One region of the Vallitalea guaymasensis genome, then DNA from elsewhere that is predicted to be linked to it. Evidence: riboswitches for the same ligand, from Rfam matches in the RefSeq annotation. Region 1 holds a riboswitch; each other region holds the start of a gene.
The links. A riboswitch is a leader RNA that binds a small molecule or an ion and turns the genes downstream of it on or off. The one in region 1 is predicted to bind cobalamin.
Positions count from the first base shown of each region.

Region 2: it holds a riboswitch for cobalamin, as region 1 does, so the genes downstream of both, HYG85_RS16010 (ABC transporter substrate-binding protein) here and HYG85_RS17305 (sirohydrochlorin cobaltochelatase) in region 1, are expected to answer to the same signal.
Region 3: it holds a riboswitch for cobalamin, as region 1 does, so the genes downstream of both, HYG85_RS03265 (hypothetical protein) here and HYG85_RS17305 (sirohydrochlorin cobaltochelatase) in region 1, are expected to answer to the same signal.
Region 4: it holds a riboswitch for cobalamin, as region 1 does, so the genes downstream of both, HYG85_RS04005 (ABC transporter substrate-binding protein) here and HYG85_RS17305 (sirohydrochlorin cobaltochelatase) in region 1, are expected to answer to the same signal.

Region 1 covers NZ_CP058561.1:4,038,807-4,047,182, reverse strand. Annotated here, with positions in the region: gene HYG85_RS17310 (cobyrinate a,c-diamide synthase) at 4-1,380, opposite strand; gene HYG85_RS17305 (sirohydrochlorin cobaltochelatase) at 1,377-2,153, opposite strand; cobalamin riboswitch at 2,298-2,444, opposite strand; cobalamin riboswitch at 2,679-2,884, shown strand; gene HYG85_RS17300 (ABC transporter substrate-binding protein) at 3,108-4,205, shown strand; gene HYG85_RS17295 (FecCD family ABC transporter permease) at 4,205-5,215, shown strand; gene HYG85_RS17290 (ABC transporter ATP-binding protein) at 5,202-6,014, shown strand; gene HYG85_RS17285 (hypothetical protein) at 6,093-6,629, opposite strand; gene HYG85_RS17280 (hypothetical protein) at 6,721-8,217, opposite strand.
Region 2 covers NZ_CP058561.1:3,722,037-3,730,412, reverse strand. Annotated here, with positions in the region: gene HYG85_RS24605 (S8 family peptidase) at 1-2,032, opposite strand, end outside; gene HYG85_RS16030 (hypothetical protein) at 2,202-2,390, shown strand; gene HYG85_RS16025 (hypothetical protein) at 2,468-3,055, opposite strand; gene HYG85_RS16020 (ABC transporter ATP-binding protein) at 3,190-3,966, opposite strand; gene HYG85_RS16015 (FecCD family ABC transporter permease) at 3,999-5,036, opposite strand; gene HYG85_RS16010 (ABC transporter substrate-binding protein) at 5,149-6,213, opposite strand; cobalamin riboswitch at 6,367-6,539, opposite strand; gene HYG85_RS16005 (replication-associated recombination protein A) at 6,964-8,289, opposite strand.
Region 3 covers NZ_CP058561.1:725,846-734,221, forward strand. Annotated here, with positions in the region: gene HYG85_RS03265 (hypothetical protein) at 1-2,287, opposite strand, end outside; cobalamin riboswitch at 2,453-2,601, opposite strand; gene nikA (nickel ABC transporter substrate-binding protein) at 2,985-4,649, opposite strand; gene HYG85_RS03275 (ABC transporter ATP-binding protein) at 4,705-5,478, opposite strand; gene HYG85_RS03280 (ATP-binding cassette domain-containing protein) at 5,475-6,233, opposite strand; gene HYG85_RS03285 (ABC transporter permease) at 6,214-7,056, opposite strand; gene HYG85_RS03290 (ABC transporter permease) at 7,053-8,015, opposite strand; gene HYG85_RS03295 (ABC transporter ATP-binding protein) at 7,994-8,376, opposite strand, start outside.
Region 4 covers NZ_CP058561.1:890,996-899,371, forward strand. Annotated here, with positions in the region: gene HYG85_RS03990 (ABC transporter ATP-binding protein) at 1-319, opposite strand, end outside; gene HYG85_RS03995 (ABC transporter permease) at 306-1,115, opposite strand; gene HYG85_RS04000 (ABC transporter permease) at 1,117-2,055, opposite strand; gene HYG85_RS04005 (ABC transporter substrate-binding protein) at 2,055-3,704, opposite strand; cobalamin riboswitch at 3,909-4,052, opposite strand; gene HYG85_RS04010 (hypothetical protein) at 4,137-4,460, opposite strand; gene HYG85_RS04015 (C47 family peptidase) at 4,467-5,570, opposite strand; gene HYG85_RS04020 (GTP pyrophosphokinase) at 6,024-7,553, opposite strand; partial or broken gene HYG85_RS04025 (PhzF family phenazine biosynthesis isomerase) at 7,770-8,376, opposite strand, start outside.

The DNA.
Region 1 (8,376 bases):
TATTTATCTCCTTTTATTTTTTACGGTTAACGCAGTGTCTAAAAACTTCTCTGGTATAGCGGTTTCAGCTGGAAAATATATATGTGGATACATTCCATATACATTCTTATATAGTTTTCCGCAATGCCATCTCTTATCCTTCTTAGAACCTGTAATGTACGTAGGTTCAACTGTTCTATCAACAACTGACCTGTGAAATTCATGTGCTCTGAATTCTGTATCTTTATTGAATATAGGAGTATCATTATCAGCCCTTACAGAAACATAACCAAAGTTTTGAAGTCTTTTCTTCATATACGCTCCACCTTGGAATATCCCTACCATCTTATATGTTTCATTTTCCAGATTGGTTATAGTCTCATGAAGATACATATAACCTCCGCATTCTGCATAAATAGGAATATCCTCATTAGCTTTCTTTCTAATATCTTCCATTAGACTAGTATTGCTTGACAGTTCTTTAGCAAATACTTCTGGATAACCACCTGCTAAATATATTCCATCACATTCATCAGGTAATTTATCATCTTTCAAGGGACTGAAATAATGGATTTTCGCTCCTGATTCCTTCAACATCTCTATATTTTCATTGTAATGAAATGAAAACGCTTTGTCTTTTGCTACTGCAATATGTACATGGTACTGATTACTTGTTTTAACGCTATCAATATCTTCTAATGGTTCTGTACTTCCAGCTATTTCAACTAACTTATCAATATCTATAGTATCAGTAATGATATCTCCAAGTCTATCAATCTTAGATTTTATATCATCTATTTCACTACTTTGAATAAGTCCTAAGTGTCTGCTTTCCAGTTTCACTTCATCCAGTTTTGGCAGATATCCTATTACAGGGACATCTGTATTTATTTCAATAGTTTCTTTCAATATTTCATAATGTCTCTCTGACATTGGAAGATTGATTATAACCCCTTTTATAGGAATATCTCTAAAAGTCTTCATACCATGAACTAGTGCCGCGGCACTTGTTGACATTCCTTTTACATTCATCACTAATATTACTGGTGATTTCAATAGATGGGATATATGAGCTGTACTTCCAAGCATAGGCTCACTGCCATACCCATCATATAATCCCATAACACCCTCAATTATACTTATATCTGCATCATTATTATATTTATCAAATAAATATTTATTAACATTATCTTCTAAAAGCCACCCATCCAGGTTAATGCTGGGTCTGCCAGTTACCACTTCATGGAATCCTGGGTCTATATAATCAGGTCCTACTTTATAAGGCTGTACCTTTAACCCTCTTTTACATAATGCAGCCATTAATGCTATGGTAAGAGTAGTTTTACCTGTCCCACTATGTGGTGCTGATATAATTAATCTAGGTTTTGCCTTAGCACTCATTGGTTATTCACTGCTTCCTTCAAGTGATTAAGATAGATTTTTCTAATGGCTTCATTACCACCTAATCCTTTAGTTATTGCTCTAACCTCAATACCGTTAGCAATTAATATATTCTTCCATGAATCTTCCTCGTCACCTGCCATATCATTGTGTGCATGATCTCCTGCAACAACCAAGAACGGCATTAGAACAGCTTTACTGTATTTACCCTTTTTCAACCTTTTTATAACTGGTTCTATACCATCTTCTATAGTCCCCATAAATACTGGTAAATCCTCATTTTCAAGAAGATATTGCATATAGTAATAACTGGTATTAGCATAATGCTCTGTACCATGACCCAGTAATACAACCGCTTCATTAGGTTCTACCTTAGGAATATAAGTCTTTAATGCTTCTATAACCGCTCTATAATCATTTTTATGATATAATAATGGTTGTGAAAGTGAAATATGTACATTCTTGTTATGATTCATCCTACTTACTATAGTTCTTATCTTATCATATTCAAAACCTGGTATTATATGGGTTGGTTGAACAATTATATGTTCAAATTCTTCAATTAATTTTTTCAAAGCTTCATCTGGTGTATCAATATGAATACCTTCTTTTTTCAACTTTCTAATTATCATATTGGATGTAAATGCACGTACCACCTTATAATCAGTAAAAGTATTTTCTATCAACTTTTCTATAGGTTCTATCTGCTCTTTTCTTGCATTTTCATAACTACTTCCAAAACTCGCAACCAATATCGCTTTTTTCTTCTCCACAACAACTTCCTCCTTTTAATTCAACTTAAATATAATAAAAAACTCTTACCTACAACGAGATAAGAGCATGATATACAATATTTATTAATAATATAATAAATAGTTACACCCTCTGTCCCTCGCAAAGTTTTTACGTAAAATAACGTAAGTGTATAAGATTAAATAGGTACTCTGACTTCAATAACTTCCATAATATAACAGAAATCATTTACACAGTGGCGTGACCGTTCAGGATTCCAACCTGATTCCCTTTGAAGATATCCAAAATATCCTCAAACATACATCGCTATCTAATCATTATTCAATTTAATCTAATAATAAATCATCTGTAGCTTCATGTCAATAAAACATCATTAATGTATCATTCTATTTTAGAAGAAAATAACATATACTATTTTGCAAATACCACGTCCGAACAAAATAATTTTTCTGACTTACCTGCACAACATAATTTTATTTTTATAATGCATTACAACTCTAAATCACATTGACATTACTACAAAACTATGATACTATTTCTTTAAAATTTAATAGTTATTTAAGGGTGCTTTATAATGTTGTTCAAACAAAGTCCAACATTAAAAGATAATAGGGAATGAGGTGTGAATCCTCTACAGCCCCCGCTACTGTAAGTAGGGATGAAATCTTAGATATATCACTGGGAAACTGGGAAGATTAAGAGAGTAAATTGAGCTACGAGTCAGGAAACCTGCCTTTAAAATCCATGTAACTAACTTCGGTGGGAAGATACGATTACATTAATTGATTAATAAATTTATCTTATTATAAATTATTTAATTCGTTAATATAACTTACAACTGATAGTTGTAAGTTTTTTTATTTTTTACTATCTCTACAAACCGTTAGCTATTCTTATTTTCATGGAAGATAAACCTTCAAAACTATTGAATTAATACAAGCTACTATTAAAAGATTTTCTAGGAGGACTTAATAATGAAAAATATGAAACGTGTTGCTATTTTATTGATTTTTATATTGACCGTTACTTCATTCAGTGGATGTTCAAAACAGGATTCATCAAAAACTACTGTTACTCCAGACAGCACTGAAAAAACAACTGATGAAAATAAGGATACAGAAAAAGATTCAGAAACAACAAAAGATAATTCAGGAAAAGACTCTGTCAATAAAAATTCAGAAGAATTACCAGAATTCATAATCAAAGATACTGACACAACTATTACATATTTAAACCCAATGGGTAATGAACAAACAATCACTAAAAATCCAAAAAAAGTTGTTGTACTTATGAATTCTATTCTTGATATCTGGTATCTAGCAGGTGGAGAAGCCATTGCTAGAGTAAGCGGTTCAACTAATGTTCCAGAAGCCGCTAAAGATATTGAACAAGTTGGTAAAGTAAACGCACCTAGTGTTGAAAAAGTATTATCTCTAGAACCTGACCTAGTTATACTAAGTTCTACTAGAAGTCAACACGTAGAAATGGAAGATATATTAAAAAGCAATAATATAGAATGTGCATATGTCGATGTTAGTAATAATCCTTACGAAAGATTTAATGATGCACTAAGATTATTTACAAAAATCACTGGTAGAGATGATATTTACGATTCAGAAGTAAAAGCTCTCAAGGAAAATGTAAATAAAATCTGTGAAAAAGCTAAAAAAGAAGAGCAACCTGATGTATTTATTTTATTCGGTTCTACAAAATATGTAAAAGCAGAACTTTCAACAGGTCTAGTAGGAAACATGCTAGAGATGCTTGGAGCTAACAATATAATTACTGACTCACCAGTTGAAAATAGTTCAAAAGTAGATTTTAGTTTGGAAAAAATCCTTGAAAAAGACCCTGATGTAATATTAGTTGTTACTATGGGGGATCTTGAAAAAGTTAAAACTCGTATAAATGATGACTTAGAATCAAATGAAGCATGGGCTACACTTACAGCAGTAAAAGAAGGTAATGTACACTATCTTCCATCAGATTTATTCCATTACAAGCCTAATGCAAGATATCCTGAAGCATTTGAATATTTAGCTAAAATATTATATCCTCAGGTATTTAAATAATGAACGATTTAAAAAACAGACATTCTTATAAGATTACCGTACTAATAATTTTGCTAATTATTACTTTCATATCATTTCTTTTCAGTATTAGTTTAGGTGCTTTTAAGATATCAGTTCCAGAAATATTAAAAGCTATATTTATTGATGAAACAGGTGTCAATAGAAATATCATATGGAAAGTAAGAGTTCCAAGGTCACTTGTAGCTGGAACTGTTGGTATATGTTTGTCTTTGGCTGGAGGCATTTTGCAGGGGGTAATGAGAAACCCCCTAGCCTCACCTAATACTATTGGTGTATCCTCTGGGGCAGGATTGGGCGCAGTCTTTATTCTAGTAGTCTTTCCTGACTATGATTTCCTTGTTACACCAATTGCTTTTGCATTTGCATTATTTACAACTATGCTTATATACATACTATCTTGGAAGAATGGTATTAAACCACTTAGAATGATATTAGCAGGTATAGCAGTATCCTCATTCTTGGGAGCTTGGATTAATACTATACTTATATTCTATCCAGATAGAGTACAAAATGCATTAGGATTCATGGTAGGAAGTTTAGCCGCCAAGACTTGGAAGGACTTCTATGCTCTATGGCCTTACGCACTATTTGGATTGATATTAGCTTTCTTCTTATCCAAGAAATTAAATATATTGATGCTTGGTGATGAAATAGCCACCGGACTAGGACTAAAAATCGAGAGAGTAAGAAAAGTTTTTATTGCTTTAGCTTCATTACTGGCAGCCAGCTCAGCAAGTAATGTTGGTTTGTTAGGTTTTGTAGGATTGATTGTACCTCATATAACAAGACTTATAATTGGTTCTGACTATAGATATCTATTTCCTGCAAGTGCTTTACTGGGAGCATCTTTGATGATGTTTTGTGATACAATCGCAAGAATAGTTATGGACCCTGTAGAAATACCTGTAGGTATTGTTATGTCAATGCTTGGCGCACCATTTTTTATATTCCTATTGAGAGGCGGTTTGAAAAATCGTGTTAAGAACTAATTCAGTAACTATAAACTATGGCAAAAACAACATAATAGACAACCTTTCTTTAAACATAAAAAAAGGTTCCATAAACACGTTAATCGGTACAAATGGTTGTGGTAAATCAACTTTACTAAAGGCATTATCTAGAAATCTAAAGCCTAAATATGGTGATGTATACCTTAATGGTAATTCAATTTTTCAGATGGATACCAAGTTATTGGCGAAAGAAATGTCCATATTACCTCAATCTCCTAATGCACCTGATGATTTTACAGTCTTTGACCTTGTTAGTTATGGGAGATATCCACATCTTGATTGGACTGCCAAACTTCATAAAGAAGACATTGATATAATTAACTGGGCAATAGAATTGACTAAGATGGAACACCTAAAAGATAGACAAGTTACCACTCTATCTGGTGGAGAACGTCAAAGAGCATGGATCGCTATGGCTCTATGTCAAAAGCCTAATATATTATTATTGGATGAACCTACTACATACCTAGATATCAATCATCAATTTGAAGTACTGGAATTGGTTAAAAAGCTTAATCATACAATGAAATTAACTATTGTAATGGTTTTACATGACCTTAATCAAGCTGCTAGATATTCTGATAAAATTATTGTCATCAAAGATGGAGACATATATAAGCAAGGTAATCCAAAGAGTATCATCACTAAGGAGATTCTCCATGATGTTTTTAACCTTGATGTTAGGATATTAATGGATGATTATAATGATTGCCCATTCTTCATTCCATTAATGCATTCTAATAGATATAAAAATCCGCTAAAAAATATATCTGTCTAAAGGAAAAGATAATATCATTTCAAGATATTATCTTTTCCTTCATAATCTTATTTTTTATAATGGTTATTTAACATCAATTTATTGTAATTTCTTATTATCTTTTAACATTACTCTGATATTTGTATATATATTCTTAAAGACTATATCATCATATTTTCTATTAATTCTATAACCTGTTTTTTCACTGTTATCATAAATTATTATGTTTTTTTTCAAATTATCATGTGTCACTTTAATTTGTTGAAGTAATAATTGATAGTTTTTTTCTACATTATCTAAATTATTCTCTTCTTTTAAAGTTATTAATATTTCTCCAAACCCAATATTTAAATAAAAACAAATATCTTCAAGATCACTATTTTTATCATATAATGAAATTAATTCCCCATAAATTTTAGCTTTATTAACATTTCTAATTAATTTATCACATTCTGTTATTGTTAAGTTACTATAATTATCAAAGTTAGAAACAATATCATCAAAAACCAAATAATAACTAAAATATATTTCTTCTATATTGTGTTTATTTACTTCATTTAGTTTTAAATAAGAATTAATTAAGTAAATATTAACTAACAATGATATAATAAACAATACTCCTATAACTCTTTTCATTAAAAATCTCCTATCATTATTAATAATAATTTAAATATTTCTACTTTTTTAGGATAGGAAGGGGCATCATAACATCCCCTTCCTATAATATTTATCTATAGTAACTGATATAATAATTAAAATGAATAGTCTCTTCTAAAACATTATACTGCATCCAACCATTTCTGCTATATACACTAAATTTAGGATGATAATATATTTTTTTTGAAGATGTACCATAGTCATGTAATTTCCCTTCAATTTTGAAATTTTGACTTTCATTTCTTAAATACTCTGTGCACTCTCCAGCAATAGCACGATTAACATTTCCAGTGCTTCCAAATATATTAGAAGCCTCTTGTTGGCTTCTTGAAGCTGGCCATGTTTCTTCACTGCCATTTAAATCTTGTTTCTTGTCATTTATCAATTCCGACCAAGCCCAATAAAAATTTGATGCATAAGGGCATCCACCTAAAAATGCTTTAATGGGATGATATGTTGTTCCTCCGGTATCTCCATAGAATCTTCTCATATAAAAGAACTCATTACTTGCATCGTTTGAAGATATTCCAACATTAATATTATCAAGCTGTAAATAACTTGTATTATCATATAAATTCACACTATTATCATTTTTATTATATAAATATGTATTGCTAGTAAGTACTTTTATGTTTAAATAAACTTCATCTTGTGAACTAGATCTTGGATAATCTTCTTGATATTCCCATTGAATGAAATTAGTTAATATATTCTCACTACCTATTGGCCACTCATTAGATTCTTTAAAATACCCAAAATAAGTATTAGAATCTTTTTCTAGAAAAACTTTACCTTCTTTAGTAAATGTATCAGAAGGTATAGAATCACTATAAGGTATATCTGGTACAGAAACAGACTTTACAGTACTATAAGTTTCAATATATTGTTTTTGTAAATCACTATTAGTCTTTTCTGTAATCAATTCTGTATCTTCACTTATATTAATTTTGGTATAATTACTGTTTTTACTTATAAAGGGAATAAACCATTGTTCATTCATACTTAGTTCCCCAAATAATTTATTTTCTTCAGAGATATCATTAGTAGCTATTGCATTTTTTGATAACCGTTCAAATAGCTTATTATCTTTAATTTTATCTTCTATATATATAATATCATTCGTTTTACGATCTCTTAATACCATTTTAATAACTGGTTGATTTGAATATAACTTATTAGGTTTTAACAACAATTCACTTTTAGCCTTTTTTTCAATAATGACACTTAGTACATCAAATTTATCAGTATCAGCACAATTAACAACTAATGAATTACCTTTTTGATAAGATAATACTGTATCATATATATTTCCCGACAACAACAAATTTACTATTTCATTTTCATATAACAATACACCTGAAATTTCAACTTCGCTTAATTGATTAGTTATATTTACATCTTTAAATAAAACATTCATTTCCGATCTATCTTTGATTTCTTGAATTGTATTATTCTTATAGATAATACCATTATTTAATAAATTTTCCGCTTGTATATCAATGATATTTATTGAGATACACATTGATATTACTAATATACTACTAAAAATTTTTCTTAATATTTTCATTTGTCTCATCCTTTCACTACTATTACTTATTAAATAGCTTTCAATAATTCATTAAATTTTAGTTATTTATTTTATTACTAGTAATTTTGAGCATAGGATTAGCATTTCAGTTTATATTTTTTAAATATTTTTACCTCCCATTATTATATATTATATTTT
Region 2 (8,376 bases), 320 kb from region 1:
AGCAGTGTGGAATATCACTTAGATTGACTCTATCAATAATCCCTCTACATCCATCATTACCACCAATAAATATATGTACTACTGCATATTGGTCATCCAATATCTGTATACATTCTGGGTTATATCTCTCATATATATCTTCTATGCTCTCATATTCAATCAGTAAATCAAAATACTCTTCAGATATTACTGCTTGTTTACATACTTCCGGGTCACTCCCTTCACGAATCCTTTCTCTAATCTCTTCTATCCTATCTTTACTTTCAGCTATTTCAACTCCCCCTAATCCTCTGAAAGCATTAGCTAAACAAAGAGTTCCATACCCCCATAGATTATTAGGATAATCAAATAATTCTTCGTTCCTCCTGGCAGATCTCTGTAAATATGATTTTACCTTTTCACCATACAGATAAGGGTCATTACCTTTTACAATACCCCATTCCATCAACAAAGCTGCTGACCCTGTAACAAATGGAGTTGCCATACTGGTTCCACTTAATGAATCATAACCCCCGCCTGGATATGCTGCTACTATATTGACCCCTGGTGCAACTAAATCAGGTTTTACAGTTATTGTATTAGACCTTCTAGTATATCCTCTTCCAGAGAATGGTGCCAAACTTCCTGTTGATGAGTCATATGCTCCAACTGTTATTACTTTTGTTGCTGTTGAAGGCATAGTAAGAGTGGTATCTATGGTAGGTCTAAGAAATTTTGTATCTTTTCCCACTGAACCAGGTAACCACATATCATAATTACCAGATACTATAGTGTCAGCTTGAAGAGTTATCTTCCATACTCCTTCAGTAACATAATCCCCAGTTTGTGGAATTAATTCAATGTATGTTTGTTGATCCAAGTTAAAAGGTGATGGTTCACCATAGTATAACAAAACTCTGGTTCCATCCAAGTTAAATTGCTGTTTACCAAGAGTAGGCGAAATGAAACCTGAAGACACACCATTAGGTGCTTGTATTGAAACATTTATGGCATCCGAATAAGCTTTCCATAATTGAATAGTTATGTTAGGCTCTCCAGTGAATACTGCTATTTCAACAATTTCTTCGTCACCTTCATCAAGTGTACCACTAGTATGAAGTGCTGTACTACCTTCATTTCCAGAGCCAACAGAAATAACATTTTTCCATTCACTGGCTATACTATCAATAAAAGTTTCAAATAAGGATTTACCATCATGAGGACCATAATTATTTCCAAAACTCAGATTGATAGATATTGGTTTTCCTAATTCTTCAGCTTTTCTTGTTACATAAACCAATGCCCTCATAATTTCAGTTGTACTTGGAAATGATTCCTGACCTCTCCTGCCCAACTTGACAATGATATATTCTGCTTCAGGTGCTACTCCAATGAATTGTCCGTTACTTGCTCTGCCATTTCCTCCTGCTATACCTGCTACATGGGTTCCATGACCTAAGAAATCATCAGAAGGAACTACTTCAAGCATTTCAAATCTATTATTCTTACTAAGTGCCTCGTTTATTTGCTCAGCAGTATATTCAGTCCCTGCACTAAATCCTTCAGGTGGGCTACCTTGTATAGATTGATCCCATAAGGTTACTATACGAGTTGTTCCATCTTCATTTCTAAAATCAGGATGGGAATAATCTATACCAGAATCAATTATCCCTAATAAAACGCCATTACCTTTTAAACGTGGAAAAACATTTTGGACTGATGTGATACATGCATCTCTAAGACTGGTATCAAGATTAAAATATAGACTGCTAGGTTTTTCTACATACTCAATCTCTGGAAAGGAAGCAAATTGATCTATATTTTCTTGTTTGATCGTGACTATAGCATAATCCATTGTCAGCTGTTCAATATCTTCTGTCAAAGCTATTATTGTAGGAATATCCCCAATATTACCATTGTATTTTACAATTAGTTCCCAAGTATTAGCCTCTTCGTCGTAGCCCACATTCAGATTAGTGGTATATTGTCTCTCTGCACTTGTCAGATCAACAGCTAGATTCAATCTATCATCGACTTTTTGATTATTATCCATTCTCTCACCCCAATAAAACTCTCTTATTCTAATTTATGACAGTTACCTAGATTTATTGTATATTTTTTTGCTCTTTGAGATTTTTTTCTGATTCGATATTATTTGACATACTGAATCATTTCAAATATACTAATCCATATACAAATGTTAAGTCGTTAGAGGTGAACATATGACTAATTTAAAAAGAGTACTCATTTTTGCAGTAATAATCATCTTGTTGGGTTTCTATGGTATCGCTATATATTATGCATTAACCAACGGAGAGAATAGTGGTGAAATAATAGTTTTCTGTATAGCTTCTACTTGTGTGTTATCAGTTTTTATTGGAATCATATTGAGGATAAGAAAAAACAAGTGACATCATGTACCTATAAGAGAACTTTATTAAGAAAGGGCTGTTTCATTCAACGAACAGCCCCTTAAGAATTGTTTTTATCATATTCTAATAACTACTTCTTTTCCTTTATTGTGATTAACATTTTTATCTAAGAACATATCAAATGAATTTTCAACTACTTCAACTGTTTCCATTAATTCTTCTACCCCATAATAGTTGAAATAATCTGCTACACTGCATTCTTCCATGCTTTTACTTAATTCTTCATCCATATCATGTTCTTTTAATTCATTCGCCAACTTAAGACTTTCCAACGTTATAATTGAACTTATTGTAATAAGTTTAAGATATGCTTTGTTAGTAGAATAGTGAAATGCTAATTGTATAAAACTCAGTCTATCCAAAGACTTATTTATTGTATTTATACAAAATTCTGACATTATTCTAAGTGCTTCATCTTTTTCTACTTCATTCACCAAAAGATACTTATAGACTGCGTTAATAGCTACAGCAAAATCTAAATATACCTTATAGATTTTTGTCTCGAATCTACAGGCTTCTGTTTTTAAATCTTCATATAGTTTTAATATTTCTCCTACGTAATCTCTAGTTAGATTATCATTCAGTGCTTTTTCAAATAGTGGGTATTCTAGACGTAAAACATTTTCAAATCTACTATCTGACATCTTGCATATATCCTTTCTTATATACATATAAAAATTTAATTATAATTTTCTATCAATTACAAATTAATTGATAGCTTATCTTATATAACTATATTGCCACAATAAATATATATATGCAAGTACATATTAAAATATTACTTAATTATTACTTTTTTATCAGTTAAAATGGGATGATTTATTAACTCCACATCTATAGAATATACATCTTTAACAGTTTCCTTGGTTATTACATCCTCTGGATCACCATATCTATACACTTGACCATTTTTCAACATCAATATCTTATCGCTATACCTCATAGCTATATTTAAGTCATGAACAATATTTATAACCGTAATTCCTTTTTTCTTGCATAGATTATGAACCAACTCACTTATTTCATATTGGTATCCGATATCCAAATGGGATATGGGTTCATCTAACAACATGATATCTGTTTCTTGGGCTATAGCTCTAGCAAGAATGACTCTTTGCAATTCTCCACCACTAAGCTGAGTGATTTTCTTATCTTTCAATTCTATGACTCCAGTTTCTTTCATTGCATCATTAACTATTTTTATATCTTCTTCAGTGTTCTTCTGGAATCTGGAAGTATATGGAGTCCTACCCATCATGACAATATCAAAAACAGAGAATTCATACTGCATATCCGTTATTTGTGGTACCACTGATAATCTTTTAGCCATTTCTTTTTGTTTGATGACATGGATATCATCATTTTTTATATAGACTGTATTTTTATTAGAGGGCAATATACCTGCCAATAACTTCAACAAAGTAGTCTTTCCAGAACCATTAGGTCCGATAATACTATAGAACAGACCTTTTTCCATGTTGATAGACAAATCTTTTAAAATAGTTTTTTCCCCATAGTTGAAATTTAATTTTTTTGTACTAACTATACTATTCATATTGTTCATTCCTTCTGTAATATGTTACTGATTTAGATGATTCTTTTTTTGTTTTGGTATAATAAAAATAAGAAAAATGGAACTCCGAATAATGAGGTAATGATACCTACGGATAGTTCAGCTGGTGATATAATGGTTCTAGCAATGGTATCACATATTATCATGAAAATTGCTCCTATGAGCATTGCTAACGGTATCAGTTTTTTATGGTCAGGACCATTAATCATTCTTATTATATGAGGTATGATAAGTCCAACAAATCCTATGATTCCACTAGCCGAAACAACAACAGCCACCATTATTGATGATATCCCCAATATTATCTTCTTAGTTCTGTTTACATCAATTCCTAGACTCCCAGCAGTTTCATCCCCTAATAACATAAGATTCAACTCTTTTGAAAACACCATCAAGATAATAGAACATATAATTACACAAGGTGCTATAATGGCTACTTCTTTCCAGCTTGATGTACTGAAGCTTCCTAAGGTCCATAGATATACTCTTTCTAATTTATCCCTGTTCAATAACATCATCAAAGACATAAGGGCTGATAATAAGTAATTAAGTGATATACCTGCCAGCAATAATGTTGTAGTAGGAAGTTTTTTGCCAATCGCTGATATTCTCAGTACTAGTAGAACTGTAAGCATGGCACCAATAAATGCGAACATACTCACTCCAGTAAAACCAAAAATAGTTTTATTAAAATTGAATATAAGTCCAATTGTTGCACCTAGTGCAGCACCTGAGGAGATACCTAGTACAAAAGGGTCTGCCATAGGATTCTTGAAAACTCCTTGAAAAGAACATCCAACTACAGCTAATGCTCCTCCAGTAAATAATGCAAGTATTATTCTAGGCAACCTTAAGTCAGCTATTATTTTTATATGTGATTCCTTAATACCATCAAGGGAAATCAAATCATTTATTAATGGAATTTTACTTAATAATATTTTGCTGCTGTCAACAAAATCTATTCTGACAGAACCAAATCCACATGCAATAATAATTACTGCTATAAGTACTAATAAACTTATTATAATATTACTTTTTCTAAATATCTTCATAGTCTTAACCTGCTTTACTTTAGTATGTCATTTCTATTTATAACACAGTAAGTCTATGCTTATATTTAACATAGACTTACTTAAAGTATACTATAATTCTAATCTATTTACATTATTTAATAGCATCTGGATGAATTATCTTAACTAAATTAGTCAATCCATCAACTATTCTAGGTCCTTGTCTAAAGAATAGATTTTCATCAATTTCGTATAATTTTCCTTCTTTGACAGCAGTTAAATCCTTATATCCTTCTAATGATTCTAACGTAGTTTTAGAATCATACTTATCTGAACATATGACAATCTCAGGGTCTTTATCAACTATCTGCTCAATACTATATGCCCAACCTGTAGCATCTTTCGCTATATTGTCAGCTCCAGCCAAAGCCATGGCTTCACTTAAGAAGGTATCTCCAGTAGCTGTAAAATCTCCACCTTCTCCATATCCTACTACAAAATATGTTGTTGGTTTTTCTTTTCCTTCTATTGCTTTTTGGATTTCTCCTACTTTATCTTTCATACTAGTTACTAATTCATTTGCTTCTTGTTTTTTATTAATAACTTCACCAAGTGTACTTATATAACCGTATATTCCTTCAAAGCTTTCATTCCAAGAAAGTGATAAAACAGTGATACCTTGTTCTTGTAACTTAGCTACAGCATCATCTTTTACATGAGCAGATGTAACTACAATATCAGGATTAAGGTCTACTATTTTCTCAATATTAAATTCTTGTAAACCACCAATTGATTCTATATTCGCTACTTCACTTGGATAGTCACAAAAATCTGTTCTACCAATTATTTTGTCTCCTGCTCCTAGAGCAAATATTGTTTCTGTAAATTCTGGTGAAATTGAAACTACAGTTTTTGGTTCTTTTTCAATTGTTATTTCCTTACCATACTTATCTGTTATTGTTAATGGATATATATCTGATTCGCTACTAGTATCTTTTTCCTCTTCATTACTAGTGGTTTCATCTTTCTTATCATTAGTATCCTTATCTTCATTAGTATCTTTGTCTTCATCAGTCTTTGATGTATCATCTTTTTCTACTTGATTCTCTTGATTGTATGTATCATCCTTTGGTGTCTTCTTGCCGCCACAAGCAGCTAAACTAAAAACGAGTACTGAAATTAACATAGTTGTCAGTAACAGCTTTAATAATTTTTTCATCCTTTAAACCTCCATAATATCTTCTTTAATAAGAAAAGTGATTGACACTCGGTATACTCATGTAGCATTTTCCATTTATAAGCAACAAAAAACTGTGCTAAGGCACAGTCAGATTACAAATAAATATGTGAATCTACACTCTCCCACCGAAAGCTTAAAACTTATAAAAAGGCAGGTCTCCTGGCTTATGGCTTAACTTACTCTCTAGTCTTCTCAGTTTCCCAATGACATTTTAGATTTCATACCATTTACAGTAGCGGGGGCTGCAGTGGCATTTAACCACTTTCCCTTTTAACTCAACGAGTACCTTTTCATCTATTAAATTTTAGTATCTTATGTTATATATAAATATATCCAAAGATAGTTTTATTATATACTTTAATATAAATATGTCAAGATAAAACTAGTTATTTAAGTTTTCCATTTTTTATCTAGATTAGATTATATTGCAAGTAAGTCAGAAATAGTGTTTTGTTCTGACTTGGTTATTGCAAAATAGTATATGTATATGTTACGCCAGCTACTTGCTCGTCCTGAGCTCAACGAATAATAATGGACATCGAGTCCATTATTATTCCTGACAGTCCAGTAGGGCTGTCAGATTAAAGCTGGGTTCGGCGTCCTGCCTCACAACTCCACATATACATATACTATTTTGCTTCCTAGCATCTACAATATAATCACAAAACACTTTTTTTCTAATTAACATAACTAACGGCTATAAATGTTTTTTTTAAAAATGTACTAAAACTATTTAACCTTCCCCTTTATATTGTTGAAATGCTCTACAATTTTCTTTTCATACCCTTGTTCGGTAGGGTTATAATATATCTCATCAACAAGTTCATCTGGTAAATATTGTTGTTCTACGTAGTGATTTTCATAGTCATGGGCATATTTATATCCTGTTCCGTGACCTAGTTTTTTTGCACCACTATAATGGCTGTCTTTGAGATAAGATGGTATTGTGGTAATCTGAATTCTTTTCACATCTTCCAATGCTTTATCAATAGCTACGTAGGCAGCATTGCTTTTTGGGGCGCATGCAACATAAGTAGCTGCCTGGGATAATATTATCCTACCTTCAGGCATACCTATGAAATTAACTGCATCAGCGGCAGCCATTGCAACTTGTATCGCCATAGGATCAGCATTTCCTACATCCTCGGCAGCACATATAACGATTCTTCGCGCTATGAATTTGGGATCTTCTCCTGCATAAATCATTCTAGCAAGATAATAGACTGCTGCATTTGGATCTGAACCTCTCATACTTTTTATGAAAGCTGATATGGTATCATAATGATTATCTCCGTTTTTATCATAATTGATAACTCTTTTTTGTATACATTCAGATGCTACATCTATATCTATGTTGATTATTCCATCTTCATCTGGTTCAGTGGTAAGAACCCCTAGTTCAATGGCATTAAGAGCGGCTCTTGCATCTCCATTGGCTCTATCGGACAAGAACTCTATGGCTTCTTCATTGATCTTGGCATTAAAAGTGCCTAATCCTTTTTCTTTATCCTCAATGGCTCTCATTATGAGCTTTCGAATATCTTTGTTTTCCAAAGGCTTTAGTTCAAAGACTCTAGACCTGGATACTAGCGCACTGTTTACCTCAAAATAAGGATTCTCTGTAGTAGCACCGATAAGTGTTACGGTACCATCTTCAACATATGGCAGAAGGGCGTCCTGCTGTGCTTTATTGAATCTATGAATCTCATCAATGAACAGGATAGTGCTTCCCAGCGTCATACCAAGTCTGTTCTTAGCTTCATTTACTACTTTTTCAATGTCTTTCTTTCCAGATATAGTTGCGTTCAATTGAACGAATTCAGCTTTTGTGGTGTTTGCTATAACTTTTGCAAGGGTGGTTTTCCCTGTTCCAGGTGGTCCATAAAAAATAAGTGACCCTAGTTTGTCTGCTTTTATCGCTCTATATAATAATTTACCTTTTCCTATTATATGCTCTTGCCCAACTACTTCTTCTATAGACGTTGGTCGTAGTCTAGCCGCTAATGGGGATTCAGTTTCTAGAGTTTTCTCTCTCATCATATCAAATAAATCCATATCTATCTCCTCTGTCATCTATACTAATCATAATTTTATTATACTATCTTCTATTAGAATCAATTTATTACGATATCTATTTATTCA
Region 3 (8,376 bases), 2.3 Mb from region 1:
TGATTTGTACATATTTAATATCTCCTCTAGCTAAAGTTAATGATAACTCATATGGTGTAGTATCATCACAAGTTACTTTTGTTCCATTAACATATACATTATCAGCGATACTATAAAGTTCATATTCAACTATACCATCTTCTAATGTAACAGTCTGAGTACTCATATTACTTGTAGTAACAGTTAAATCAGTCATGTAGTCAATAACTGTTGGTAAACCTGTTACCGCTTCTCCATCACCTGTACCAGTAGCTTTTTTAATACCACAAACTTCAGTAGAGATTTCACCGAATATACCATTCATAGCTGCAGCCCCTGTATAAATACGTACAAAACGAATATTATCTAGATTAACAGGGTTTCCGTTTGCATCTACTGCCCAGCTGATATCAATAGGGTCTCCTCCGCCTGTCCCATTAATGTAAGTATTATAATTAAAAGTTGAAGTAATTGCAGCTACTCCATATGGATTATATGCTATTGATTTATCTCCGCTACCATTAGGGTGAACATCACAATAACCGAAACCAAAACCAGTAGTTGTGTTAGTAGATGTAATACTGCCAAGCATTGTACCTGTTAATGTCAACTTGTTATGTGAATCATTATAGTCTGCAAATGACAATTTGTTTGTCTTGTCTAAAGCAGGGTTACCGTTTCTTCCTGTAAAGTAGTTACAATTAAGTGGGAACCAGCTGTGATTATGGAAAGTATTTTTTGTGATTGTTCCAGTTGCACTACCAGTATAATTAATAGAATCTAATTTCCCAAGATTATTTCCTGCTTCTGTATATTTTGTATTATCATTAGGATTAGGATTTTCATAAGTTAAACTAAAGTTCTTTTTAGTAGTATTTTCATAATATAATGAACCTGCAATATCATACCAAGTATCAGGATTTCCCTGACTATCAGCTTGTGCTACTTGAATACAACCTGGTTCAGAGTTATTCCAGAAAGCATTACCATATACTATAAAATCCACACCATATTTATTATTAGGGTCGTTATCAATATTTTTCATATCAAATACTGTATATCCACCAAAATATCCTAGTGATACACCTGTAGATGAAACATTATCTGCCATTAATTTAATACCATCTGTACCTGAAAGATAGATGTCTCCCCATCCACCAACAGTCACACCTTCATTAGTAAACTGACCAGGAGCAGGTAAAAATGCGTAAACAGATGGATCTCCTGCAACGATAGGAGCATCACAAGTGAAGGCAAAATCGTATATTCTCTCTGCACCATTTTTTGCAACTTTAATCGAGAAACTGTGATTTCCTGCTGTACTTGCAGAAATTACATTACCTGCAAATGAAATATTGGAATCAGTAGTACTATAAGTTACTGTTGCATCACTTGCCATAGCAACAGGTTCTATAATGAAAGTAGCTGGAACAATATCACTACCTGTAGTTGATATCAAAGTATAGCTTGGTACATAAGGATCAAAAGGAGCAGATACTGCTACACTTTCATTAAAAGTTACTTTACTAAGAAGAATATCATTATTGATAGAAGCATTAATGATAGTTTCTCCCAGAGCTACTTTTTCAGTAGCTTTCACAGCATTATCTGAACCATTTAGTGCATTTACTGCGCTACTTGTATTGATACCAAAGGAATCAGCTATAGCTATGACTTTTTCTAATCCTTCATTTAGCTCTGTTGTATAAGCATCATAATCAGCTACAACTTCTATAGGCATATATGTACTAATACCGCCAGTACTTTTCATTTCAATACCAGCATAATCTGATAGCTTTACTGGTGTTGTTAATGGAGTACTTAAATTCTTAGGATTAACTGTTACATTTGCATTTCTAACAAATGGTACACACATGTTAATACTTTTTTCTAGTCCTTTCCAAGTATATTCTTTACCATTTAGAACCTTAATTTTACCATCTGCAATTATTAAACTATAATCACTAATTGTAGCTAGTACATCTGTCTGATAGTTGTTAATAGTGTAATACTGTATATATGCATTGTCTGGAACAATACAACTGCCAGGTGCTACAGCTCCCATTTTTCCATTAATCTCATATAATACTGTCCATGGATAGCTTTGACCTGTAATACGAGTATATATACTTTCTACTGTGTCTCCGTCTTGTGTATTTACTGTAGGATTTGGATTTGTTGCACCTGATAAATAAACTTCTACATTTGTAGGTGCTGCTGCTTTTGCAGTAAGAGGCATCATTGTAAGAATCATTGCCACTGCAAGTAAGATTGCACAACTTTTTCTTTTGCTTCTTGATAAAATCATTTTCTTTCCTCCTCGAATTTTGTTTACTTAGTCATATGTTCCGTGCACTAAAAAGGACACTCCTAAGAGCGCCCTGACATACTTGGTTTAGAACATAAAGATTCCACCTATTTATGCCTTCCAACCTCAGGGATTTGCATTACATTTTAACAAACAGAGTGAGAATATCCCGACTTAGCCATTTGCCACTTACAGTGTGGTTTTCCTACTAAGACACCTTCCCGATTATTCCACAACTAAAATGGAATTCTCAGTGGTATATTGTCCTTTCGTTGACATTACGGTTGCTGAGACAGTGTCGGATTTTCACCGAAGAATATTTAATATTCACTCACAACTAATTATTGTGACCTTCCTCTCAAACTGCCTTTATTAAATTTTTTTGTAAATACCTACAGTAGTACACTTGATACATATACTATTAGGTCCAAGAAAAAGCAAAATAATATTTTCTCTTTCTCGACAGCTACATTGTAACATTTTGTTTGATTAATGTAAATAGTTATTATAATATATTTTAACTATTAAAAAATAACAGATAAATATTAATTTATATACTATTCTAGTATATTTTTATAAACCATATTATGTTTATAACTTAAAATAAGGTCATTGAAAACTTAGATTTCCAATGACCTTATTTTATATTACATTGTACGAATTATATACATTCATATTTTCTACTTATCACCTAACATTACTTTATTAACATCATATCCAATTGACCAGGTATACTAGGAAATTCTACAGTTGATATAACGTCTTTATTATATAATGCTATTTGCTTTTGATATGATATTGGTATGTACATTGCACTTTCATGTAATTGTTTTAAAATACTATCATAACAATTCTTAATTTCTTTTTCATCATTTATAGAGAATAGCTTTAATATTTTTTCATCTAAATCCTTTTTATTATCTAACCCTTGCTGTGCAGGATTGTCTAGACTATAACTCATCATACCACCGATATATGTATGTGGATCATATGGAGCTGCATAAGTTGCATTGAAAGAAAGATCAAAATCACCTTCAAATCCTCTTGAACCCCAAACCATTAACTCAACACCATCTAATTTTACATCAATACCTATCTCTTTCATTTGAGAAGCAAAAACTTGAGCAATACTTTCTTCTGCACCTCTACCTGTTACATACATAAGATTTAATGAAAGCTTATTACCATCTTTCTCTCTGATTGTTTTACCTTCTGGTAATGTCCATCCTGCTTCATCTAAGATCTTACAAGCTTCTTCTTTATTATATTCGTAAGGTTCCACTTCTACATCACAGTAAGTTAATGATGGATTTAATATTGTATCCGCTTTGTTTTCTATATCTAATAGAACTGTTCCTATAATAACTTTTTTATTAACTCCACATAATATGGCTTTTCTTACATCCATATCTTTTAATACTTCATTAGCTGTATTCATTAAGATACTTCTAGTTTCTGATTCACTTTCTGAGCAAGCTGTTCCAATCTTTTTGTTATCAGTAAACTGTGCATAAGCTTCATATGATAATTGTTTTGCACCATATATAAGGTCAACATCACCACTTTGTAATGCCATAACTCTTGAATCATGATCAGGTATTACTTTTACTATAACTTTTTTATAGGCTGGTTTATCTCCCCAATAATTTTCATTTACAGTAAACACATATTGCTGATCTTTTATAGCCTCTGTTAATACATAAGGTCCTGTACCAACACTACTTTTTAGGATACCAGCTGTATTACCATCATCTGGCATGGAATTAGGACTAATCATTCTTATAGGAAACTGAGAACACATATCAAGAGTTGCAGCGTAATATGGCTCTTTGTATACGAATTTTATTGTGTAATCGTCTACCACTTCAACTTTATCTAATTTTCCAATAGCTCCCATCCATGAGAATCTATCCGCATTTAGTAGTATTCCATCCATGTTTTGTTTTACTGCTTCAGCATTCAATGGAAGCCCATCTGAAAATTTCACATCTTCCCTTAGTTTGAAAGTATATTCTTTTCCATCAGGAGTAGCTTCATAGCTTTCTGCTAAATTAGGTACTGCTTTTTTACCATCATATTTTAATAATGATTCATATACAAGCCCTAAAATTTCATGACTGTATCCATCTTCTGATGTAAGTGGACCAAAATTATCTAGATCGCTTGCCCAAGCAATAACTAATTCATCTTTTTGTGCATCATCAGTAGCTTTTCCTTTATTGTCTGCATTATCTTTTTTAGCTGTGTCATTAGCAGCATTATCATTTGATACAGATTTTTCATTATCATCAGATTTTGAACAACCTGCTAATGATAATGTAAATAACATTGTTATTAGTAAAATACTTATAATTTTCTTCATCTTGTTACTTCCTTTCTTTGTCCTTTACATATTTAAATAAATTGAACTTAAACATCTATACACTCTTTTTAATAAGTTCAATATATTTTAGTTTTGGTACTGCCTCTATTAGTTCATGAGCGTAACTTGTTTTTAGATTGGAAATATCATTGGAATGTATTACATCTTCAACAACTATCCCTTCCTTAAGAATAATAATATGAGATGTTAAACTCATAGCGACACTAATATCATGTGTTATGACAATAAATGTAATGTTATAATCCTCTTGAAGTCTTTTTATCAAATCGATTATATTATTTTTTATTTCCGGATCAAGACCAGAAGTTAATTCATCAAGGATTACTATTTTAGGATTACATATGATTGCTCTTGCTAAGTTGATTCTTTTTTGCTGACCAGTACTAAATGCATGGGGAAATTTTTCTCCATCTTCTTTATTAAGATCAACAAGTTCTAATATTTCTTTTACTTTATTGTATCTTTCTTGTTTACTCAGCTTTGTAAAGTTACAAAGAGGTTCGGCTATAATATCTTTTACCTTCATTCTAGGGTCAAGACTATTCTTGGCATCCTGAAAAACAGGTTGTATATCCTTCCTGTAATTCTTCCAGTCATTACTATTGAATTCATTCAATGACCTTCCTTGGTAAGATATCTCAGCTGTATTTTCTTTGTAAAAACCTAATAGAATATTAGCTATGGTAGACTTTCCACTACCACTTTCTCCTACTATCGCTGTACTTTGTTTATATTTAATTTGAAAACTAACATTATCAAGTACTGTGTTGTTTCCATACTTCCTGCTAAGATTCTTTATTTTAATCATATACTTAATTCCTTTAGCATTTTAATAGTTAATTCTTTTTCTGGATTAGTTAAAATTTTCTCTGTGCTTCCATACTCAATAAGCGTACCCTCTGATATTACCGCTATATGATTAGCTATTTGACTGATAATTCCAAAGTCATGGGATATGAAAATAATAGTTACTCCATATTCTTTATTGATTCTTATGAATTCTGACAGAATCTTTTTTTGGGTTATGGTGTCAAGAGCTGTTGTTGGTTCATCTGCCACTATCATTTTACTTCCAACAGCCATTGCCAGAGCTAACATAACCCTCTGTAACATACCACCACTCAATTCATAACAATAGCTTTTATATACTCTTTTCGCATCTTTTAAATTAAGTTTATAAAACCAATCAATTGCAATCTTGTCAGCTTCTTTTTTACTTACCTTCAAATGCTCCCTGAGAGTTTCTCTGCAATGTGAACCTATAGTAATAACAGGATTAAAAGCAGTCATAGGATTCTGCATGACATAAGATATCTCTTTCCCTAAAAAAGCTTTCATCTCACTTGGAGAATAATATTCCCCATTCCATCTAACTCTGCCATCAACTGTTAATTGTTCTGAGGTCAGTAATCCTGTAGCTCCTTTGAATGTCAAGGTTTTTCCACTACCTGATTGACCTGTTATTGCAAGAATCTCTCCTTTTTCTACAGATAGATTAACGGAATCAACCAAAGATCTATCTGCATTTTTCACTATTAAATCTTCAATTACAAACTGATTCATTTACTCCTCCTTTTCTGTGGTCAAAGATATCTCTCAATCCATCACCTAATAAATTAAAAGCCATGGCTGTAAAAAATATAAACAGTCCAGGATAAAGCATCAACTCTGGGTGGGTAAATATACATTTTCTATTTTCATTGAGCATAGCTCCCCATTCAGGAATCTCTGGACTTACTCCAAGACCTAAGAATGAAAATGCAGAAAGCTCTAATATTACACGTCCCATCCCAACACTTACATATACAATAAAAGCAGGTAAGATATTAGGTATTATATGCCGTAAGATTATCTTGTAACTCTTGGTACCAGAGGCTATAGCAGCTTTTACATAACCTTTGTTTTTCTCTTCTAGCACATAACCTCTGACGAATTTTGCATACCATGCCCATTGAGATATAATCATAGAAATCATAAGATTACCAATCCCTTTTCCTAATATACCAATGAGGACGAGAACAAAAATCATTTGTGGAAAAGCCATGATCACATCACAGACAGCAACAAAAGCCCGATCATATTTCCCACCGTAATAAGTAGGAATCGTTCCTACTAATAGACTGATAACAGAAATTGCTCCTATTATGACAAAAGATACCAAGAGTGAGTATTTAGTTCCTACTGCTATCCTTGTCAGTACACATCTTCCAAAGCTATCTGTACCAAGGGGAAATCTTGTTGATAATCCTATGTACTTATCTGCTGATGATACTGCATATGGGTCATTTGGTGAAACAATAGGGTAAATGACACCGAAAACGATTATTACTAAAATGATTATCAGACCAACTTTACACTTTTTGTTTTTTATAAATTTCTTTATCATAATAAACTATTTTCACCTACTCTTTTGTCTAATTTCATCGCTACTACATCTGATATTAAGTTAACAAATACAAAACAAAAAGCAATTATGACAACATATGCATTAATGGCTGGATTATCTCTTGTAAATATAGCATCTATACCATATCTGCCTAATCCTTTTATTGAAAATACTGTCTCTATGACTGCTGTACCTGCTAAGATATTACCAATATTCTGCCCTAGAAGAGAGATCAAGGATACACTTGAACTTTTTAATATATGCTTTAACATAATCTTGGAGGTAGATATTCCTCTTGCTCTTGCATATACAACAAAATCTTCTTCTACTCTTTCTAATATATTGGTTCTGACCATTCTGGTATACGTTGCTATAAACGGTATAGCCAAAGTAAAACTAGGTAGAATATATGAGCTGAAAGAATCGTTGAATATAAATGGTAATATCTCTAACTTGATAGAGAAAAGGTATATCAGCATAAATCCAATCCAATAGGAAGGGATTGACATACCCATTAATGTAATTACTCTCACGACCTGATCCACTATCTTATCTTTTTTAAGTGCAGACAATATTCCCAGTAATACAGATAAAAACAACATAATCAACACTGCACCTAATACTAATTTAAAAGTCCTTGGACAGCATATTGTTATTTCATCTATAACAGGTTTACCTGATACGAATGATTCTCCAAAATTAAGTGTAAGAGCATTTTTCAACCATAACAGGTACCTTACCCCTAGTGATTTATCAAGACCTAATTTCATCTGTATCTTTTGAACCGTTTCTTCTGTAGGAGGCATCATATGTTTGTGGATATATGCATCCGTAGCATCTATTGGTGATAAATTAAGTAAGGTAAAACATAACATAGTAATAGCTAGGAGTACTAATATTAATAAAACAATTCTTTTTATCAGGAATTTGGTAATCTTTAGTTGCTTCGTATTGTCCATTTATTTACTCCTAACTGACGTTCCCATAAGGAACGATATATACCGTCTTTTTTAGTTAGTTCTTCATGAGTACCTTTTTCTCTCAATTGTCCTTGGTCTAATACTAATATCTGGTCTGCATCAGTTATAGATGAGAATTTATGAGCAATAGTGAATACTGTCTTTCCTTTTATCAACTCAGATATTGCTTTTTGTATCTCCACTTCATTGATAGGGTCTACACCGCTTGTAGCTTCATCTAAGATAATGATAGGTGAATCTTTTATAATAGCTCTTGCTATTGCAATTCTCTGACGTTCTCCTCCTGACAAGGTAGAACCGCCTTCTCCTACCATCGTGTCGTAACCATTAGGTAGTTTAT
Region 4 (8,376 bases), 2.5 Mb from region 1:
ATATGGGGTTTAGTGATAAATCTGGATTTTGAGGAATAAACCCGATCTGACTACCTCGTATTTTTTTTATTTGTGCCTTTGATAGTTTCATATGATCTTGTCCATTATAAAAACACTGTCCTGTAACAATTGCCTCATTGGACAATAAGCGTAGTATGGACATACCTAGTAATGATTTGCCACTTCCTGTTTCACCAATTATTCCTGTCACAACATCCTTGGGAAAAGTGATGCTTACATCATCAACACCTTGTACTTTTCCATATTTAGTATCAAAGGTAACACTAAGATTAGTTATATCAATATTAGAAGTCTTCATTCCTAAGTCCTCCTACATCCATTCTATCTCTGATGCCGTCACCTATACTATGTACTGACCATACAAACGCTATAATACAAAACCCTGGTGCTAAAACCAGTTGTAAATGACTTCTAAAATATGGTCTTGCATCATTAATCATAATAGCCCAATCAGGTTGTGGGGGACTTAGACCTAATCCTAAATAGCTAAGAGCGGCAACCCCTAACACAACCCCGCCTATCTTTGATACAAAAACAATAATCAAGCTATCAGATATATTAGGCAAAATGTGCTTTAAGATAATCAGTGAATCAGACCCTCCTATATTCTTGAGATTATCAATAAAGTACTCATTCTTAACATTCATGACTTCTACTCTTATAAGCCTTGAAAATGATACCCATGAATTGACCACAATGGCTATAATCAAACTTCTCATGGATGGTCCAAGTATACCTACTAGAGCAATCATAATACTTGTCCCTGGTAATCCCATGAATATATTTGAAACAGATGTAATGAATGAATCTAATGCACCACCATAATATCCTGCTAATGCGCCAATGATTATACCAAGACACATAGATAATATGGTTGCAATCAATGCCAGTAAAAGGGATTGTCTTCCACCATACAATACTCTACTAAAGGTATCTCTCCCCAGAGAATCTGTACCCAGCAGATGTGTCTGGCTTGGTGGTTCCAATTTTGATTTCATATCTACTGCCAAGGGGTCGTATGGAGCAATTATTGGTGCTAATATACTCAATAAAATAATCAGTATCAAAACACTTAGAGGTATTTTTATTTTCATATTAGCACTCACTTTCTTTTATTTTAGGATTTATAGCAAAATATAATAAGTCAAGACCTAAGTTCACGAGTATATAGGTGGTTCCTGTCAATATGACATATGCCTGAATAACATAGTAGTCCCTTGCATAGATGGATTCAATAGCATAACTGCCTATTCCTGGAAGGGCAAAAATACTTTCAACAATACTTGAACCACCTAGAATAGCTGCAAAATATAAGCCTAGATAAGTAGAAACTGGTATAATTCCATTTTTAAATATATGGATGATTCCTATAGTATAACTTCTAAGCCCTTTAGCATTTGCAAGTACAATAAATTCTTTTGATAATACTTTCAGAAAACTGGCTCTTGTAAGCCTTGCAATAAAACCAATACTTGTAAGGGATACAACAATTGAAGGTAAAATCAATGATTTCTCTGATTCATAACCACTTGTTGGCAAAATTTGTAATGTCTCAGCAAATATGGTAATAAGAATTATTGCAAGCCAAAAATTTGGTATAGATGATATAAGTGTACAAAAGAATCTTAAAGAACTATCTATAAAACTGCCTCTAAATAATGTCATGATGACACCTATCAATATACCAAACATACTTGTAAGTATAAAACCATACATTGCAAGCTTAAGAGTAATAGGTAATCTCCTCGCTAATTCTTCTCCAATGGATTCCCCAGTATATATACTTTGTCCAAAATCAAGTTTAATCACTTTTTTTAACCAATTAAAATATTGTTTATGTACAGGTAAATCCAAACCAAGCTCATGTTGTTTCTCTTCTATTTCCTCATCACTAGGTTCTGTTATACCATCCCTTGTAAGAGAAATATATGCAGGATCTCCTGGAGACAATACACCTAGTAGAAAAGCTGCTAATGTGATACCTATAAGTACAGGAATCACATTTAGCATCTTCTTTAATATATAGCTACCCATTACTCAGCCCATTTTGTCTTTTCAAGAGATACGCCGTAATACATAGCTTCGTAGCCTTCAATTTTTTTGTTGTAAGCAATTAAGTTCACATCATTAAAATATGGAACAGCTGGAAATTCATTGACTGAATACCCTTGAATCTTTTTATATATTTCCTTACGCTTATCCATATCTGTTTCGTTTTCAACATCAGTTATTAATGTATCTACTGTTTTATTGGAATAGCCAAAATTCCATCTTTTATTTAATCCATTGTCAGTTTTCATCATAGTTTTAAACAGAGTGTTTGGCTCAGCACTGGATAATCCTTTTATCTTTAAGCTGATATCAAAATCACCAGCCTTAACCACATCATTCCATGCTGAACTTTCAAGAATTGTAATCTCAGCATCTATTCCCAGTTCACTAAGTTGAGACTGCAATAACTGAGCTTCTTCTTTGTTTGGGTATCTATCCAGCTCACCTTGTCTTAAAACGAAAGAAACCTTCACTCTTTCATCACCAAGGACTTCTTTTGCCAATTTTTTTGCCTTTTCAACATCATGTTCAATATCAAATTCTTTATAGAAAGGAGTACATGCATTAAGTACATTTACTGTAGGTTCACCTAAACCTGCATAAAAACTATCAATAATCAATTGTCTATCAATTAATAAACTGACTGCCTGTCTTAACCTTAGATCATTAAAAGGCTCTTTGTTACCATTCAAAAGTATGTAATGGGTAATTGTACTTGGTGTGTGTGATATGCCAAATCGATTGTCTTTTATTAATTCCATAGCCATCACAGGCTGAATAGCCCCAAGATCGATAACACCCATTACCTCTTCTGCTTTTAATGCAGCAAATCGTGTATCAGGTGATGGGATAACTTTTATTTTAATTCTTTCAGCTAATGCTTTTTCACCATAATAATCATTGTTTTTCTCGATTACACAATACTCATCAAGAACATTTTCAGTTAATTTGAAAGGTCCAGTTCCCATAGGAAAACCATTGAAATTACCTTCCTCATCAAAATTATTAGGGCTGAACATAGCACTACCAAAATCAGTCATTGAATAATCCAATGTTGGCAAAGGATTTTCAAAGACTAATTCTATTGTATAATCATCTTTTTTATTCACTTCAAGCAGCCCTGGATATGTTCTGTTAATATCCATCCCATAAAAACTTGAAGACTTTTTCCCTAGTTTCATTCTATCAAAATTAGCAATGACAGCATCTGCATTAAACACTTCTCCATCATGGAACTTGACATCTTCTCTTAACTTGAATGTCCATACAGTATAATCTTCGTTTGCAGAATAACTTGCTGCAAGTTTTGGCTTAGGACCATAATCTGAACCTTTTGTAATAAGTGGTTCCCATACCATCAATGCAGAACTACAGTAATAGGCATCTTTTTCTCCAGGTGCAATATTCCTTGTTCCTGCTAGTACAATCTCTTTGGATTGGTCAATTAACACTTCTTCATTCACCGGCTTCACTGAATCTGTGTTATCTTCTGCACCATTATCTACATTTGCTGATCCTGATTTTTGTTCTTCTTGTAGATTTTGGTCCGCCTTTATGTCTTGATTATTCTTACATCCTGTAATCATCATAATGAGAACCAAAAAAGTTACTAATACTGCTCTTTTTTTCATTGTTTTCTCCTCTTCCTTATTTTTATATTTTATATGGGACTCCTTATCCTAATATAGAGACTCCACATTAAAACAATTTGGTGAAAGAGGATATAAAACAATTTAATTCTTTTAATAAAAAAAGCCCTTAACAAACGTTAAGAGCCTTTAACCCATTTATAAAAGCAACTAAAATGATAAGTACGAATTTTATCCCCTTTCGACTAATCTAACAATATTAAGGCAGGTCTCCTGACTCGTAGTATAAAACATAACATCATTACTACTTACAGTGGTGGGTCCGTGTCAGACTTTAACTGACTTTCCTATTCTCCTTATTGCTAAGGCACCTTAATATATTTATATTCAATTTTAATTTTCTTACTTTGTATGTCACTAACATTATACCTTCAAAAATCAAAGAACACAATAGTTATTAATAAATTATCTATTCTATATTGCTTTATTATCTTTATCAAATCTTACCAATTCATCATTTTCAAGACCTTCGTTGAATCTTAGATAGATTCTACTCTCATCTTCATCTACATAAACTTTTGCATTCTTATATCCATCTTTATTTGCTTGAAAATTTTGTGTTGGCATTTCACAACTATTAATTGTTTCACTAATTGTTCCTACATATGTTATTGATTCCAGCATATTATTATATGGATATGATTTTGGCAATTCTGTAGATATACCATATAGGTTGCTGTCATACATTACATATGGTTTTTTAACAATTTTACTTTTACCTTTTACTTTATTATTCATTAGGATCTATAATTTGCTCCAATCATATATTGTAGTATCCCACTTAAAACTTGCTGAAGGATCTACTGTATATACTTTTGTATCCATTGGCATTGTTTCATAGTATTTATACCAAGGATTCCATATTGAATAAGTGTTGTTAGTTTTATCATAACCTCTAAGCACTAATGCATGTCTAGCTCCTTCGTAATCTCCTCTTCCTTGGCATCCTATATACATTGGCTGAGAGTTGTCTATTTGTGATACAACTGAACTAAGTGATAATGTATATGATCTCCTTCTTGGGTAAAGACCTTTCCTCTGTGCATATCTGATAAGTTGATAGTTAGTGATATACTCGTCTTCTAATTTTTCACTATTTGGATGATAATATTTCATTATATCTTTTGCGAATACATTAGTATGAGTCTTGTATCTAATTATTGCAGCTCCAGCAAAAGCTGAACACCATGATTGTTGCCCTTGAGTCTCAGCTAAATCAAGAGATAGATTATTAGAAGATACACTATCCAAAGAGAATAATTGTCTTTTTGAAGTATGTAAACCTTTAATAATATTTTTATCATTTTTTTCATTTATGTTTACTGTAATATTACTATAGTTTTCATTATTTATTGAGTAATTGTTAACCCTTCTACCTAGAGGGTCCTTTTTAATTGTAGTAATCTTATCGTTAATTACTGTTACTACATTTCCATTATTCATAGCTAATCTTGCAGGACTATTTGTTGTTGTTTTACCACTAACACTTAAAAGTTCCTTTACTAAATAAGGAGATAATATACCTGTAATATTTCCATCTACTTCATACACTCTAAATGTATATTTAAGATGTCCTTTTTGAAATACAGGAAAATAAAACACATCAAGATCGGATACATTTTCTTTTTCTATACTGAATACCTGTCCTATTGTAATATCTTCTAAACTAATTTCACCTTCATTGGATTTAGAGTTTAGGAAATTGTTAATATTATTATTAACATAATTATGTATATTCTGAGGGCACTCCTTAGTTAAAAGATATACACCCAAATCACTTGCATTACTAACTATTGTAGTAGATATAACTAGACATGCTGCTAATAATAGACTTAAAATTTTTTTCATTCATTCTTCCTCCCTATTCTAATTATTACTTTATAATATAACCTACTTGTTGCCGGTTACATTTCAACTTAATATATATGTGAACATAATTTATGTTGATTCTTGTAACTTGAATGTATCTAGAAATGTCATTTTACATTTATCTTCTATCACCCCTTTCATTAATACATTATACAATTAATTTTTTAAATAATTTGTAGATTTGTGTTAATAATGTATTATTTTTAATATTTTTAGTATAAATACTATTATTAATATACATTTTAATGTTAAATATAGTACTAACTTTAATATTATAATTTAATTATACATATTTTAAATATGTAATAATTTTCAATATTAAAATAAGTAATACTTACCTAAATGGTGGATTTTTATTATTAGATATTAAAAAACGCCCATCAGGGCGTTTTATTGAGATAAGAATATGTTATACTATACATTTCTATCATGTTATAACTTGAAAAGTTTCAAGGCTTTATCCGCTTCTATTAAAGATAGTGATTCTAATTCATGGGTATATCCTAAGATATCTTCACTAATTCCTATTATACTTGATTCCGTCTTAGCTTTTTTCAAGAATCTCTTTACTTTTGACATTTCAATTTTATAATCAAATATGGATAGAATCTTAACCTGAAAATATTCCAGATATATTTCTTTATATTCTAACCAATCCTCATAGTTTTGAATGTTTTTACATATAAGTCCAACTATATACCTTAGTGTATGATTTATCTCCTCTATGCTTGTATCGTAAATGAACTTTATGGAATCAATCTTCTTAAAAGTATATACAATGGTTTCTAGTAAATCCTCTATCATTTCCTCTGCTTGTTTATCTTCAAATAACACATATAGTTTTGATAGACTTCTATTTTTACTGAACCTCTCCTTTATAAATTGGATGAATGTTTCAAAATCCTCAACATTATTACCAAGCTCTATTTCAAATAATACTCTAAAGAAGATATTCCATTGAAAATCACTATTAATTGAAGCAATGATAGTTTCTCCCATAACTCTAGAGAATTCATCTTCTAATTCTATTTCTCTTTCAAATACTATCTCATGAGTAAAATCAATCTCATTCTCACTTATATCATTGAGTCTTGAAAATGTTTTTACCAGTGTCTTATTATAATCGTCCAAGTTTTCTGCATGATTGGACCTGAAGATATATTTCATAATGGTATCACATGATTTTCTAAAATCCACAATAAAACCAATGCTACTCTTTATCTTTATTGAAAAGATATCATAAATCATTTTTGCAAGAGTAGTTTCAATTTGATTTTTTCTAACTGATGGACTGATTGTATTTAGTTGTTTAAATTGATCATCAATAATATGTAATTGCTTATCTATCATAGAAAGATTTTCGTTTATGGACCCCATGATATCTTTGAAAAAACTGTCCCATATGGTGTAATTATTGTTTTTATATATTATCTTGTGTTCTATTTCCCCCCAAAACACATTAACAAGGGATTTTATTTGAAGTTCAAAATTAAATAATTCATCATCATATTCATAGACCCCATCTATCCTATATATTTCAAAACCATTTTTTTGTTTTTGGGGCTGTGGTCCATCCAGTTCCAGTCTAATGTTTTTGTTAAGGGAGTTATAGTAATATCCATCTGAGTGGCACATACTAAAACATCTCTTCAATATTTCATATATTTTATATTCGTCTTCAATGAATCTGCACTCTATTCTTATACCAATCAAGTCAGATAAATTGGATATAAATTCTTCTGGGGAATCATATTCCTTATAGGAATTATTTCTGATAATCTTTTCTTTTAAACTAGGAACTGATTTTACTCTTCTATTGATGTTCAAGTAACCATCGGTACTTACCTCTAATAATTCTTTTAGAAAAACTTTTATTTCATTTGATGCTATTTCCAAATCATCTGCTTTATCTTCTAAATAATTCGTCACATCATGTATAAATCCAAATAGCTTTAATTCCATAATTCCTCCTATGCATCACGAAGTGTATCTATTTTCTTGTAAATTAGTGTAGTCTTTCCCTATACTTTTATTATACAGTATAAACAATAAGTCAACCATATTTTTTTATATAAAATACTCAAAAGCAAAAAATTACCCATTTTTCCATAAAAAAAGATGACCCGCTATGAGTCACCTTACCCTTTAAAATATATATTTTCTCATTTAATACTAAGATTATATTATTAATTCTGATTGAAATACAGTAACTGCTTTATTTTCATCTTTTGAATCTTGGGTAAAAACATAATATCCATTACATTCTATGATTTCGCTCAACTGAGAGAGTGCATTATAATTGGGTTTCAGTTGATTTAATATTGTGTTGCTCTTTATGCCTATCATAACTTTTGAGTGACCTGTTGAAACAATTTGAATAGGACAATTTTCCAATAGATCATTTTCATTAATTCCCAAAGCTGATAATAGAGTTTTCTTATTTTCATCTTCAATATACATACCAAATTCTATTTTTCCCTGTGTCATAACTATTTTATAATCATCATTTTTCTTGATTATATCAACTGGTAGAATCCCTGCTCCTGACTTTTGTTTAATTCATGTAGTATCAAGGTTATTTTCAACAGCCAATGCATAGTGTGCTGCTATAGTAGCATGCCCACATATTGGAACCTCCTTAGTAGGAGTAAAATAACGTATATAAACATTATAATCTGCTGTATCTGAAGAAAAAACAAAGGCTGTTTCAGAATTGTTTAACTCTCTTGCTATTTTCTGCATATCGTTTTCAGTCAAACCATCTGCGTTAGTTATTACCCCAGCA